2 regions of the Sporosarcina sp. FSL K6-5500 genome follow, and region 2 is predicted to be linked to the other one. Evidence: a T-box and tRNA genes for the amino acid it is inferred to sense, from the RefSeq annotation. Region 2 holds a T-box; the other holds one or more tRNA genes.
The links. A T-box is a leader RNA that pairs with one kind of tRNA and senses whether it is charged. The one in region 2 lies ahead of metG (methionine--tRNA ligase), so its partner is inferred to be a tRNA-Met.
Positions count from the first base shown of each region.

Region 1 (7,890 bases), 2.4 Mb from region 2:
ACAGAAAAGGATGGAAGAAAACCGACAGGGACCGATTTGCTATCCAGTCTTAAAAAGTCGTCACCGCGTTTAATATATGTGCTCATCGATCCTGCCTTCCAAGACCAAATGCGACCATCTTGCAAATCTACGAGGGCCAGATCAAGCGTGGCGTACATATCATCAAGCCCATTCAAAGACATCATATAATGCAACGTATGCATGGCTGTTTCAGGATCCATTTTCCGGTCCAAACATTCTCGCATTAAACGAATTACCTTTCGACTCTCACGATATGCATTTAAATCCTGGCCCATTCCATCTGACAACAAAACCGCCGTCAACCCTTCATGAATTGGGAACACTTCATATGCATCACCGGCGTGAAATGTTTCGCCGCCTGCTGTTGCCGCGATACCATAATCAAGGGTAAAACGAACTGCCGAACCAAACGTTAGTTGTATATGTGGAAAAGGGTCCTGTAAAACGGCAGACTTGGCGACCCGGAATGGCTCATCGTACATTTCTTCAAGAATTGGCAGTATAAACCTTTCCGCAACTGTCGTATCCGTTTCAAAATCAGATCTTTTCTCAGGAATACAGCAGATGATGCGACGCGCACCCCTCTCTCCTGGTAAAACATCAATCTGGAAGTACTCAATACCTTTCTCTTGGAGCCGTTTTGCCAAATCTTCCTCGGCAGGCTTATAAACAGTCAAATCTTCTTTTACTTCATTCATGATTTTGTCCAGATGGGTGCTCATATCACGCAACTGGAGGGCAAGCATTTTTCGTCCATGCTGAAGTTGTCCCGTCAATAAACGACTGGCAGCTTGTTCCTCAAGTTCCGTAACTAATCCATTGAATCGGACGCACTTATATTTAATCTTTTCCTCAACACGATGACGCTTAGCTTTTTTCGTCATAGAATAGGTCATTTCCCACTCACTAAGAAGCCCGCCCATATCATTATCTGCACCTTCCCAGCACTTGGCATAACGGAAACAAGACTGGCAAGTTTTTGGAATAACCTGCTGAGGTAATACATCTGCATTATCGTGGGGGGAAGATCGGTCGCCAACAAGCGTCGACATAAATTCAGAGAACTTTTTGAAATCAGCTAGTTGATCATCGAGCCGCTCTGCTAACCATTTTTGTTGTTTGTCAGTAGTCTCTGTATTCTCCGGATAAAAAATGCGTTTAATCGACTCTAGTTTTTTCGAAGGGATCAGTAAAAAAATAATCGTCGCGGTTGCGAGTGTTATAAAGTGTGAAGTATCAAGAGGCAAGGTCAGATCATACATAAGGAAAAATCCCGATACAGAGGCCCCTCCTAACACGATGCCAATTTTCCCGAAACGGCGGAGTGTGCCTGCAAAAAATCCGGTCATACCATACACCGCCATCATTCCAGTGAAGGACAATTCTGCTACCCCCACAATAGCAGCGATGATCATTGCGATTGTTGTTGAAAATGGAAGCCCTCCCACTAGCGCCGCAAGCAAAATTGTCAGATGAATGAGTGTACCTGAAACCGAAACAGGACCTAGCATAAGTCCACTCATTCCAGTTGTAGCCAGCGCACCGACAAGGCAAGCCGCTCCAAGTCGTTCAGGTGTCCATTTACCAAAGAAGATTCGATCTGCGGCAGGAAAAGCAACAAAGAGGAAAAAAGTCATGAACAAAGCAAGAACTGCTTCAAAGCCAATATATAATTGAACATTTACTGGTGGTTGCCCGATATGCATAATGAACTGCCACAACACTTGAACAATGATAATACATCCTGCTACTGTTAGCGGTACTGATTTTCGCATGATCGGATATTTAATAACCGCATTAAATAACGCGAGCATCAATAGATGGATAACAGCCTGTCCAAGACCAAGGAATGCACTTCCAAACATCCCACCAATGAACACCCATATGAGATGCTTTCTGAAGCGAGCCCGTGCAAGTGCCCACACTGGCAAGAAAAAAGGAACCGCTGCATCGAACAATACGGCTTGCGACAAGAAAAAAGATCCAAACAAGAATAGAGTCGCAACTAAAATGTGCATTTTTCGTTTTCCAATCATCTCGACATACATACCAATTGGATGGCCCACTGGACGTGCTAAATGATCAATTAGTTTCATTCCTCATTCCCCCTATGTCTGCTATGCCTTGAGTATACATAGGCAGATGGAAAGAAATTGTCTGTTCATGACAACAAGAAAACAAAATGTTTCGACTCATTCCGAACTGTTTTTTCTTTTTTCCTAAGACGGGTTGACACTGCATTGATTCACTTGTATTATAAGTATTGTTGTTCTGATCAAGCGGAAACAAGTGCTAACTAGAATATACGAAGGCGGCGTAGCTCAGCTGGCTAGAGCGTACGGTTCATACCCGTGAGGTCGGGGGTTCGATCCCCTCTGCCGCCATTTATGAAATGCAGATACAACCGTCCAGGAGTTGGACAATAAATTACTAAAAAAGCAGTTCCTACATCGTGAATTCTCGATGTAGGAACTGCTTTTTTTGCAATGAAAAAATGCGCGATTGTTTGGGGAGCTGTGACGGTTTATGTGATTTCCCGTGATAGTCTCGTCATTTACCATGACAGTTCAGACGAATGCCGTCACAGTTTCACCATTTACCATGACAATTCGCGATTGCCATCACAGTTTCGCCATTTGACATGACAGTTCAGACGATTGCCATTACAGTTTCGTCATTTGCCATGACAGTTCACGATTTCCGTGACAGTTTCACCATTTAACATTACAATTCTCCGCACAAAAAAGCAGCGAACAAGGGTCATTCCCTTTGTTCACTACTTTTCTTCATACTATTCGTACACTTTTTCATGAATTGAAACAGCTAGCAAGTTACCCTCTGCTTGCGCCACGGCCACCGCGTTTCGATTCTGTCGCTCTTTTCAAAGTAGAGAGACGCTCTTCGCTATCTTTCATGAACTTTGCCATTTTTTGTTCAAAGTTCTCTGGGCGATCCATAGCAGGACGGCCACCACCTTGACGCGGACGTTGCGGGCGCTGAGGACGTTCTGGACGCTGTTCAGATTCAGGTTTCGCTTTTCTAATCGACAACCCAATTTTACCATCTGCACCGACGTTCATCACTTTCACTTCAACCATGTCACCGACTTTAAAATGATCGTTGATGTCCTTGACATAATTGTCCGCCACTTCACTGATATGGACCAGGCCTGTTGAGCCATTCGGTAGCTCAACAAACGCCCCGAAGTTTGTGATTCCTGTTACTTTACCCTCTAGCTTGCTGCCTACTTCAATTGACATAAAAAAAATGCTCCTCCTTAAAATTTAAGCGGGCCCCGCGCTGGGAGCCTTGCAACCGTATTAATGAGCCCTGCAAATTGCAGGATCCTTACTTCCATTATAGCCAATAAAAAAAGAGTGTCAATAAGACTACTCTTTTCCTTTGTCTTGTTCATCTGTTTTTCTATTGTTTTCGGGTATTGAAAAAATGATTTCGCTCTTTTCAGACAAGAAATATTCCTTGCGTGCAAGTTTTGCGATATAGTCATCATCATTCAATTTCACAAGTTGTCTTTTTAGCATTTCTTGTTCTTCCTGTACCCCTTCAAGCTGGGCCAGCACCTCGACTTTTTGCAACTCTTTCGCTGCCAACGTCTGTTTCTGGTTGATGAACATATTCGTCAGACCACCTAGAATAACGGCTGCCACAATAGCAAACACAGCCAGTCTACGGTATAAACGGACTTTCCGCGCATTCTTCCTAGTCTCTTTCTTTTGAAGTGAGCGGACATATTCAGTTTGAATCGATGCGACCCTTTCGGACGATTTCCTCTGCTGTTTCTGTTCCACGTCCTGCACTTCCCCTCTTCACACACTACAATTTGTTAGTCCATAAATTATATATCATTTCACCCTTCTTTTAAAGAGTTTTCCGGAAATGATACGGAATATTTTAACAAATGGTGTAAAGAGGACTGCAAAGACTTTCACTATAAAACGAATGACTAGACTGATAATAGATACAATCAGACGCACGAGGAACAAGAGCGGCCTTATTAACAACACCAACAAGATCCTCCCGAAAAACCGGAACGGCTTATAAAAAATAGTTACGTATAGCAGCATTCCACTAATCTGTGCAACTGGATCATATATCCGCCACGCCCCATCCCTGACGAGATAAAGGATGTAAAACGTCCAACATCCGACGAGTACCCATCCAATGACTTCGAGCCAAACCGCACGCTTTCGAATAATCGATTTCTTCCCGGCGTGCGCGGTACTTGTTCCAATCATGTCCATGAATGCCCCAGCAACAATGCCCGTCCCAATCATAGCAAGCAGGCTAAGAAATTGAACGGATAGACTCATCCAAACAATTTATGGAGGAAACCTTTTGAACCTGATTCTTCTTCATCGTATTGAATAGTGCCGACCGTTCCTTCTAGCGTTAGAAGCCCTTTATCGACATCGAGATGAACAATGCGCAGTTCCTCTCCCCGGATTTGCAATAATCCTTGCGATGTTCGAACGAGAAATTCTTCCTGATCGAAGCGGTCGATTGATTTTACAGATGTGAGATCCATCCGTTTTCTGTTGCGCATAGTGACGACATGGTCTCCTGATGGAATTGCGTACGTAGGACTATCAGTTTGAAATTGCATTATATGCTTCCCCCTTTGCTTGTACGTTCACAGCTATCTTATGCTAGGACATAAAAAAACATGACAGGAAAATTCCCTGTCATGTTGTTCAGTCTTCATCATCCATGAATTCCGGTTCCACTTTTTCAAGCTTCTCTTCCTTCAAAATCGTGTACATTGAGGCTGCATCGTCTTTTTTCGTCGTCTCTTTCAGCATGTTAATTTTAACCGTTACAATCTTCTGACCGAAACGGATCGCCAATTCATCGCTTTCTTTTACAACCGATGACGCTTTTGCCACTTTTTCATTTATTGTTATACGCCCTTGATCAGCTACTTGTTTTGCGAGTGTCCGTCTTTTAATTAGTCGAGATACTTTCAAAAATTTATCGAGTCTCATCATTATCTTCCCCTTTTTTTGCTAGTTTCCAAAACTCTTCAAGTTCATCAAGTGTATAGTCAGTAAACTTGCCTTGTCCATCTTTCACACTCTTTTCGACAAATGAAAACCGTCTGTTGAACTTTTGATTTGCATGGACCATTGCTTCTTCTGGAGATAACTTGAGGAAGCGTGAAATATTAACAATTGTGAACAGAACGTCACCTAGCTCGTCCATTTGACTGTATTTCGTACCACTCTCTAGTTCTTTACGGAACTCCAACCATTCTTCATCAAATTTTTCTAAAGCACCGTCAATCGTTGGCCAATCAAACCCAACCTTTGCCGCCTCTTTTTGATAATTAAGTGACGTTAAAAGTGATGAAGAAGGACGTTCTTGACCTTCCAAGAGTGAGTCGGCTTGCGGTTTTTCCTGTTGCTTAATTTCTTGCCAATTTTGCAGAACTTCTTCTGAATTTACCACGCTTTTATCTCCAAAAACATGAGGGTGGCGGCGAATCATTTTCGATCCTACCGATTGAAGCACATCTTCCATGGCAAAATAACCGTCGTCTTCGCCAATTTGAGCATGAAGGAATACTTGTAACAGTACATCACCAAGCTCTTCAATCACTGCGTCGTCATCTTCACTATCAATCGCCTCAAGCAGTTCGTGTGTTTCTTCAAGCAAATACCGCTTCAACGATGCATGCGTCTGTTCACGATCCCATGGGCACCCGCCCGGAGCGCGCAGTGCAGCGATGATTTCCCTGAACGTCGACCAATCTTTCAATCGCGCTTCTCTTTCAACTACAGGCGGTACATAAACGGTAGTCAAATTATTAATTTCAGTGACACGGTCCAGTTCAAATAGCGGAACTGTAATCAATTGCTCGCCCGTAGAACCTGCCGCCGTTACAACCGTCACTGGATGGTCGTAGGCGTATTTCTCCATTAATGACAGTTTCACTTCAGATGCCACGAACGCATCGTACACTTGTCCAATTAAAATATGTTGCTTCATCTGGACATCATCGCGTTTCATATCCGTACCATCGAGTAGCTGAAACCCTTCAATCGGATCGATGCGCAACGCTGCAAAAATCGGGTCAAGAAAACTATTTCCACCCGCAATTTCCATTTGGATTAAACCTTCGCGTTCTTTCTCGACTAATAATTGGACTGTCCGTTCCGCAACAAGCGGATGTCCCGGTACTACATAGGTCACTGGTTGTTGTGCACACATAAGGAGCAGTTGTTCTACGATTTCATCATATACATGCTCGAACGAGTCGTGTTTTTCATAAATTTCATCGAAGCTCATGAGAACAATGCCTTCCGCTCTTAATTCGGCGACAGCAGGGTGCTGGTCCGTACGCGCGACAATATATTTCGCTTCTTTCAACTTTCGATATGTCCCTAGCGCCAATTGGTCGAGGTCACCCGCGCCGAGACCAATAATTGTTAACTGATGCATCCTATTCACCTTTTCTTTTAGTAAGTCGTAATTGCAATGTAGCTAAACGTTTACCGAATGGCAGAAGAAACCATTCCTTCTCTGCCATTATACGTGATTTCATAATGACGAAAAGGAAAACAACCGCTCCCACCGAAACAGATGTTAATGCGATAAGTGTCGCCTCAATCCGATCTGGTAATTGGTCGAATAAAAACCCGTCTGCAATGAGCATCCACGGTAAAACAATGGCTATCATGAGAGTAGTTGCCACTATCACCCATCCGTAAAAACGTGTTGGTGCAAGGCGAATTGGCCATACTGTTTTAAAGTAAAGCAGCAACCCAAATGCAATTACCGCGAAACCGATATTGCCGGCAATCGCCGCTCCCGTGACATTCCATAAAGGAACCAGAAGTTGATTCGCGAAGATTTTTATAACCAACCCACCGATAAGCAGGAGCGTTGGCACTTTAACTTTCCCCGCACCTTGAAGCATCGCTGTTAACGGTAAAATAAGCGATAACCAGAGAATTTGTAATGAGAAAATAATGAGGGCTACAGAACCATCACGTGTTTCAAACAGCATTTCATTCACATAAGGCAAAACAAGTGCAAGCCCTGCCGCTGCAGCCCAACCGAATAGGAAAGCAGTTCGGAACGTTAGCTGGATAAACGGTAATGCCCCTCGTCCCGCTTTTTTTGCCGAATGATGAGCGATAAGTGGAACAATCGCGAGCGCTAATGTCGAAGCAATCAGAATCCCCATTTGTACGAGCGGTTGCCCACGATCGTAGACACCTTTCATCACCATGGCTGCATCCGCCGCAAAACCATTAGATAGCAGGATATTATAGATTGTAAATGAATCGGCCAATTGAAACAGCAGGAGAATAAGTGAACTTGCGCTGATCCCCAAACTGACAATCGTCAATTCTTTCACCACTCGCCACGTGTCCACTTTTTCTAATGGTCCTTTGAACGTATTCCGAAAATAGAGTGCAAGTATAATAACGCCAGCACCTTCCCCGACAACCGCCCCCCACATCGCTACCTCACCTGCCACGTAGAGAGAAGCACCTGATCGCACCGCAATCCATGTGCCTATGAGAATGACCGTTACACGGAAAGCCTGCTCACCAACGCCTGAAACCGCAACAGGTACCATTCGACCTTCCGATTGAAATGAACCCTTCAAAACTGCTAACGCCGGCATCAGTAAAACAATATACGCGCCAGCACGCAGGAGAGGTACGAGCTCAACATCGCCCATGGAGCGCGCGAAAAATGGCGCGAAAATAGTTAATAGAGCAAAAAAGGCCACTGATAATAAAAGTAGATAGGTAAATGCCACACGCATCATCGCTTTTGCTTCACCGCGACTCGTACTTCCTGCAAGCAGTTTCGATACCGCCACTGCAAAACCGTACG
Region 1 covers NZ_JBBOTP010000001.1:1,549,822-1,557,711, forward strand. The annotation lists gene MKX62_RS07185 (SpoIIE family protein phosphatase) at 1-2,117, opposite strand, end outside; tRNA gene MKX62_RS07190 (tRNA-Met) at 2,332-2,405, shown strand; gene MKX62_RS07195 (S1 domain-containing RNA-binding protein) at 2,853-3,281, opposite strand; gene MKX62_RS07200 (FtsB family cell division protein) at 3,411-3,830, opposite strand; gene yabQ (spore cortex biosynthesis protein YabQ) at 3,885-4,352, opposite strand; gene yabP (sporulation protein YabP) at 4,349-4,645, opposite strand; gene MKX62_RS07215 (RNA-binding S4 domain-containing protein) at 4,734-5,024, opposite strand; gene mazG (nucleoside triphosphate pyrophosphohydrolase) at 5,011-6,480, opposite strand; gene MKX62_RS07225 (putative polysaccharide biosynthesis protein) at 6,482-7,890, opposite strand, start outside.
Region 1: it has a tRNA-Met gene. The T-box ahead of metG (methionine--tRNA ligase) is inferred to sense a tRNA for this amino acid. The anticodon was not compared.

Region 2 (7,890 bases):
TCGTTAACTTCTGCATTTATCTCAATCCCTTCAAACATTTTCGTTTAATAGACAATATTCTACAAAGTTATAACCTTTACCTTTATTTTTGGTGAACACTCAGAAAGGTTATATAACTCCATTAGGAGATATTTGGAACTACTACGTAGAATTGAATGAGTTAGACAAATACTTTATCTGGTTCGTGAAGTTTCCACGAATTTTATATCTCGAGTAGGTGAATAAATTATATTTACTATTGGTAGATACCTAAGAGGATACTCTACAGGCATATCACTAAAAAAGTAGTAGTGCGAACCCGTGCCAGGGTTTGCACTACTACTTTTTCATTTATAAATTACTGTCCAATATTGGCAGGATAACTTATTTAAAACATCCAGCCTCGCTCATACTGTTTCGGCGACTGGATCTCAACACGGAGGTCTTTTGCCGCTGTATATGCCCAGTACGGGTCGCGCAATAGTTCGCGTGCCAGCAAAATCATATCGGCACGGCCGTTTTTCAAGATTTCTTCTGCTTGGATACCAGTTGTGATCAGGCCAACTGCGCCCGTTAATATATCGGCACCATCTTTAATTGTTTCCGAAAATTTCACTTGATAGCCAGGAAATGAATCAATTGCGGCTGGGACGACCGCTCCGGAACTAACATCAATTAGATCGACGCCTTGCTCTTTCATCCACTTCGCCATTTCAATGTACGCAACGGACGTCATGCCTCCGTCAGTATAATCATGTGCGGATATTCGGACGAACAAGGGACCTTCCCAAACAGTGCGAACTACGTCGATAATTTCACGTAACAAGCGATAGCGGTTTACTGCAGAGCCGCCGTAATCATCCGTCCGTTTATTCGATAAAGGCGACAAGAATTCATTAATAAGATAGCCATGTGCACCATGGAGTTCAATGACGTCAAACCCGGCTTTCTTCGCACGAATTGCACCTTCCTTGAATGCTTGTACAGTCGTTTTTATATCGTCTATAGTCATTTCAACAGGCGATTTATACTTTTCATTGAATGCAATTGCGGACGGTGCATAAATATCGCCGTCGACTGTCGCTTTACGTCCAGCATGTGCGAGCTGGATGCCCGTTTTCGCGCCCTGCTGTTGCATGAGATGGACCACTTCTGTTAATCCCGCAATATGGTCGTCGCTCCAGATGCCAAGATCTTGTGAGGAAATTCGTCCCGCAGGTTGTACTGCTGTAGCCTCAACAATGATAAGGCCAACTTGACCGACAGCACGTGTGGCGTAATGTGTCTTATGCCAATCCTCAATCATTCCGTCTTCGTTATGGCTCGAATACATACACATCGGTGACATAACGATGCGGTTTTTAAATTCAACATCGCGTATTGTAAATGGTTCAAATAACTTTGCCATGTTTTTAACCCCCTAAATGATTAATACGATTAGTATAACAAATGCGGGAATATAAGGCGGGGGTCCCGACTTGGAAAGATGATTGGCATTAACACGATTTTTCAAAAAAAGTGTCAGAGAACGACCCCCTAAATAGCAGGAGAAGTTATCACCATTCTAGAAGAGTTATCTATCAAAGGAAAAGTTGGTGGGAAAATGGAGGCTTTTTTAGTTATAGATGTGCAAAATGGAATAGTGAATTTCGGTAATTTTCAAGAGAGCTGTCAATAATCAAGATTGTTATTAAGGATTTCAAGGCTAATGGAAAACCTGTTATTTTCATTAGGCATTGGTCAGATGTAATTGAAGTAATGGATTACGAGGAATTTGTCAAAGAGTATAAACTATCTAACTTACGTTGAAGCAAAGATATGACTTAAAACAGATACATTGGGGGAATAAAAGTGAACATAAAAATTACAGAGCAGATTGCAAAAATTCAAAGTAGTAATCATTTCTCAGGTACTGTATTTGTTAAAGATGGGGAAAGGATTTTGGCAGATGTAAGCTATGGTTATGCTAATCGTTCTGAACAATTAAAAAATCAAACAACATCTCGATATGGAATAGCGTCTGGATGTAAGCTTTTCACCTCAATTGCAATTTGTCAGCTTGTAGAAGAAGGAAAACTATCTTTTGATACGACTATAGGAGAATGTCTTGATTTGGATTTTCCGTATTTAGACGAAAAGATAACCATCCACCATTTACTGACGCATACTACAGGAATGCCAGATTATTTCGATGAAGAAGTCATGGATGACTTTGAGGAACTGTGGGTCAAAAATCCGATGTATCACTTAAGACGTTTGAGCGACTTTTTGCCACTTTTTCAAAATGAGCACATGAAATCTCCGAAAGTAGGGCGGTTTCACTACAATAATGCAGGTTATATTTTGCTAGGTTTGATAGTTGAACAAGTAAGTGGACTTGTCTTTACTGACTACGTTGAAGAACGTATTTTTAAAGAAGTCGGCATGTTAGAATCAGGATACTTTGCGTTTGATGCTCTTCCGCAAGGGACTGCTTTAGGGTATATAGATAATTCAGACGGAACATGGAAAACGAATATTTATTCACTACCAGTAAAAGGCGGTTCGGATGGCGGAGCATATGTAACAGCAAAAGATATGGTTAGGCTATGGGAAGCCTTGATGAACCATCGACTTCTAAATGAGGTACTAACCAATCAGTTACTCACGGCTCATACTCAAGTCGATGAAGATAGCTTTTATGGATATGGCATATGGATTAAGAAAAATGAAAAAGGTGTATTTAAGTATCATGTAATGGGCTATGATCCTGGAGTTAGCTTTCACTCCGCTTATTTTCCCAATTCATCTCAAATAGTTGTTGTATGCTCAAACAAGTCAACAGGAGCATCTGACATTATGAATGGAATTGAAGAGGAACTGACAAGGTTCCAAGCCTTTAAATAAAGAATGACTTGAACCTTATTAAAATTGACGAAGAGGAGAGTGGGAAAGTTAGATATGGGGATTTTTTTGATTGGGGAATATCTTAAAAGTGAAAGAGTAATAATGCGAGAAATTGAGGAGAAAGATTGGGTAGATGTTCATAAATATGCATCGCAACAACTAGTGTGTCAGTACCAACCGTGGGGACCAAACTCTGAGGAGGAATCTGAAGAGTTTGTAAAAAAAGTTATTGTAGATGCAAAAAAGAAACCAAGAAGTCGATTTGTATTTGCCATAATTTTAAGGGGAAACGGAAACATGATTGGGGCAGCTGAGTTAAATATCCAAGATTATAGCAATAAAATCGGAGAAATTGGCTACATTATAAATCCAGATTTTTGGGGAATGGGATATGCAACAGAGGCAGCGAAATTGGTAATTGAATTCAGTTTTAAAAATTTTAATCTCCATCGTATTTATGCGACATGCGACCCAAGAAATGTTGCTTCATCAAAGGTGCTAGAGAAAATAGGCATGACAAAAGAAGGTAGAATACGTGAGGATTTATTACTAAAAGATGGATGGCGTGATTCCCTTTTATACAGTATTTTAGTTCATGAGTGGAGTGGAAAATAGAGTGCTAAATTTTCACCAAAAGATGATAAATAACTTTAATACCGAATCGATTTCTGTGCAAAAAAAACGAGTGAAAGTTACTACTATATATAAATATAGTTTTGACTGATAGAAGGGGAAATTATGAATAGAGAACATTATTTATATGAAGAATTTATATGTATTTCTGGATTATTAAACCAACAGTTAGACATTGTACCCGTCTTATATGGTTCATTAGGTCTTGGAAAAGTAACAAATATCGACTTTTCTCCTCAAGATATTGATATACTTGTGCCCTTAACTTATTTAGAAGAAAAATGGAAATTTCTCCAACATACCATGGAACAGCTAGGCTATAGAATGGTTAACTTACAGGAACATGAATTTATTAAAAATGATATTAAAATTGGGTTTGCTTTTACGGAAGATTTATTGGAATTTGCGGATGTAGATTATACAAGTTTAAACCTATTTGAAGATGCTGGTTCAGAATACTATTTACCTACGATTTTGGATTTCGTTAAAGTCTATAATAAATCGCTAGAAGATGGCTATAGAAGAACAAAAAATAACAATAAGGACTTGGATAAATTAGAGATTTTAAATATAATTATACAGAATACATTATAATTACAATGAATATAAGTTCTCAAAATGGCATACTCTAAATGAGGAAATAACTTACATAAAAGTAACTAGATTAAGTTTTACAATCGAAATAATTTTTGGGGCAACTCATTATTCACAAATCCCATATGTAATGCATGGTGACTCCTTTACTTGTAATAATCCACTGTAGTGTATCGCTGACGTTGTGATACAAGTATGGTTAACATGACCACGAAATACGTTTATTTATTATTTGCATTTACACACACACTTCTCTATAATCAATTCAAACCTTATATCAAACGGCAATGACGAGGAAAAGTAATGAGACGATGTTATATAGAGAGCTTCTGTTGGTGGAAATGAAGCAAACTAGTCTGATGAACATGATCTCCGAGCTTTGCACTGAAAATCCGCGGATGAGTAGGCTGCAACAAGATTTGGCACTTGTTACAAATGTCAAAGTATACTCGCAGGATTTGTAGCGACGTACTTACTAAGACAAGTGGCGTGAGCTATTTGTGAACTAAGGTGGTACCACGAGTGAAATATTAACCTCGTCCTTATCGATACGATAAGTGGCGGGGTTTTTTGTATGCCCTAAAAAGGAGGAATTGGTTTGAGCATTTTAATTGGGGGCGCGTGGCCATATGCCAATGGGTCATTGCATTTAGGTCATATCGCAGCGTTGTTACCGGGGGATATTTTAGCGAGGTATTACCGACTAAAGGGTGAATCCGTCTTATATGTGTCTGGTAGCGATTGTAATGGTACACCTATTTCGATTAGGGCCAATCAAGAAGGGCTAGCGATTCAAGATATCGCAGATCGCTATCATCAAGAATTTATAGAAAGCTTTGCGATACTGGGATTTAGTTATGATTTTTATTCCAGAACGGATAGTCAACAACATCATGAAGTTGTCCAGCGGATTTTCTTGCAGCTACTTGAGAATGGATATATTTATAAAAAAGAGATTGAACAAACCTATTGTGAGTTTGACTACCAATTTTTACCAGATCGCTATGTGGAGGGAGTTTGTCCGAACTGTGGACATCCATCTCGTGGGGATCAATGTGATAATTGTTCAACCATCCTTGATCCGCTTGATTTAATTGACCGTAAATGCAAAATTTGTGGCAATGAACCAACCACAAAGGCAACGGAACACTTCTACTTTTCATTAAGTTCATTTCAACATGAGCTAGAAGAGCAAGTTAAGAAGGTTCGGGCAAACAAAGCGTGGAGAGAAAATGCCATCCATTTATCAGAAAGATATTTGACAGAAGGTTTACATGACCGCGCTGTGTCCAGAGATTTACAAAATGGAGTTAGTGTCCCAGTACAAGGTTATGAGGATAAAAAAGTGTACGTTTGGATTGAAGCAGTATCAGGTTATTATTCGGCCAGTCAACAATGGGCGATTGACACTAATCAAAGTGATGAAGCTTTTTGGAATGAAGAGACCGTATCTTACTATGTACATGGGAAAGACAACATTCCCTTCCACTCGATTATTTGGCCATCTATTTTATCGGGTATTGGAAAGGACGCTTTTCCAACACATATCGTTTCAAACGAGTACTTAACATTAGAAAAAATGAAACTATCAACGAGCAAAAACTGGGCTGTGTGGGTTCCCGCCATTTTGGAAAGTTATGATCCTGACTCCATTCGATACTTTCTAACTGCAAATGCACCTGAAAATAGAGACGCTGATTTTTCGTGGCGTGAATTCATTTTCAGTCATAATTCTGAGCTTCTTGGTGCTTACGGTAACCTCGTAAATCGGACGTTGAAGTTTATTGACAAATCATTTGAAGGGGCTGTTTCTGGTAACCTGGATTTAGATATTGTAGAAATGACTCAATCTAGATATGGTGAGATTGGTCACTTGATTGAACAAGGTCATTTCAAACAAGCGATTGAAACGATTTTTGAAACCATTCGCTTCGGAAATAAATACTTTGATACAAAACAACCTTGGAAAGAAATCCATGAGAACAGGGAAGAGTGCAAGAATATTTTACTTACATGTGTGCATATTATTGCAAATTGTGCTCAGTTATTATCGCCATTCCTACCTTTTTCAAGTGATAAAGTAAAAGCAATGTTGAATTTAGCACCATTTACTTGGGAACCCATAGAAAAATCAATATATCAAACCTTTCAAGTAAGTCCTTTATTTGAACGAATCGATTTAAATCAGATTGAGATCGAATTAGAAAAGTTGAAATTGAATGCAATATAAGCAAAGGCTCGAGAGTATAACAATAACTAAACCGCTATTCAACGTTGTAAGTTAATAACATCGAGGGCTTTCTCCCTAGGAAGCGTTGATGGGAAAAATCAAATGCTGGATAAGGCTAAATCTTTTGTCAGAAAGTCTTCAATACTAAACTATTTCACAAAATATGAGTTGCGCTATATCCCTCAAAAAAATCATTTCATATTGAGTGGTTCCGAAATGCGAAATATTATGATAATATCTATGTATCTATGAAAGGTGGAGTTTATTATGAAAAAAACTACTATTATCTATCGATGCAACGTCTTAGGGGAAACGATCGGCGACTAATCGGGTAAATTAAATTGTTTAAAAAGACTATTTTTAAATAAAAAGGAATGCTCGATTGCTCGTTCGAATTATAGGGGGAGCATTCATGTTAAATCAGCAAGGATTTAATTTATGGGCGAATGACTATGATCAAACAGTACAAGTGTGTGAAGAAAATAATTTGTATCCGTTTGCTGGATACAAAAAAATATTGAATACTATTTTTAATGAGGTCATGCAAAAGCAGCAATCAACCATTTTAGATATAGGGTTTGGCACAGCGGCTTTAACGAGTCGACTTTATGAAAATGGGCATCGCATTGATGGTTTAGATTTTTCTACTCAGATGATTGCGGTTGCTCAGTCTAAAATGCCAATGGCAAATTTGGTGGAGTGGGATATTACCAAGGGCTTTCCTGATTCTTTTGAAGTCAATAAGTATGACTTTATTATAAGCACATATGCGCTGCATCATATTGCGGATGAAGAGAAAATCACCTTTATCAAGAGTTTGCTACCTCTACTTTCAGCGAATGGGAAAATATTCATTGGGGATATTGCATTTCATACACGTAAGGAGCTTGATATTTGTAGACATAATAGCATTGAATATTGGGATGAGGATGAGTTTTATTTAGTCTCCAATGAAATCAAATACTCGTTAAAAAACGTTTGTAAATGTGAATTTCATCGCGTATCGCATTGTGGCGGTGTATTCATGGTTACGAGGTAAATATAAAATTTATAGTCGAAATGATAAATTGAGTTGTTTCGGCAACTCATTTTTTCTGTAATTAATGAAGGTGGTTATTAACTTTGAACTCGTGTAAGAGTCAGTGGCATTTAATGGTTAGTTTCGATTTTTCTACACTATAAAATAAGGAGGTTACACTACGTGAATATTTAAAAAGCGACTTTCAATTTAAAAGTATTCTAGGCGATAAATCTATCAATAAAGTAAATTGATATGGGGGAAACATAATGAATGGACTAGCAGTATTAAAAAGATTCGGCTTTCAAACTCAAGAAGAACCGAAAAGTATTTATCCTTTCTCCCCGGTATATCGAGTTAACAGTGAAATGAATGATTTTATTGTTAAGAAAACACAGAGACCAATTGAGCGTGCACAAAGACTGATGAGGTATACGACCAACTTAAAAGAAAATGGAGTAAATGTGGTAACACCAGTTAGTTTAAGTGTGGAAAACCCTCAATCAATCGGAGAGGATACATATGTAGTTTATCCATTTATTAAGGGAGC
Region 2 covers NZ_JBBOTP010000001.1:3,978,544-3,986,433, forward strand. The annotation lists gene MKX62_RS18935 (YbaK/EbsC family protein) at 1-16, opposite strand, end outside; gene namA (NADPH dehydrogenase NamA) at 368-1,387, opposite strand; gene MKX62_RS18945 (serine hydrolase domain-containing protein) at 1,831-2,865, shown strand; gene MKX62_RS18950 (GNAT family N-acetyltransferase) at 2,920-3,480, shown strand; gene MKX62_RS18955 (hypothetical protein) at 3,604-4,092, shown strand; T-box leader at 4,371-4,639, shown strand; gene metG (methionine--tRNA ligase) at 4,691-6,322, shown strand; gene MKX62_RS18965 (class I SAM-dependent methyltransferase) at 6,735-7,361, shown strand; gene MKX62_RS18970 (aminoglycoside phosphotransferase family protein) at 7,610-7,890, shown strand, end outside.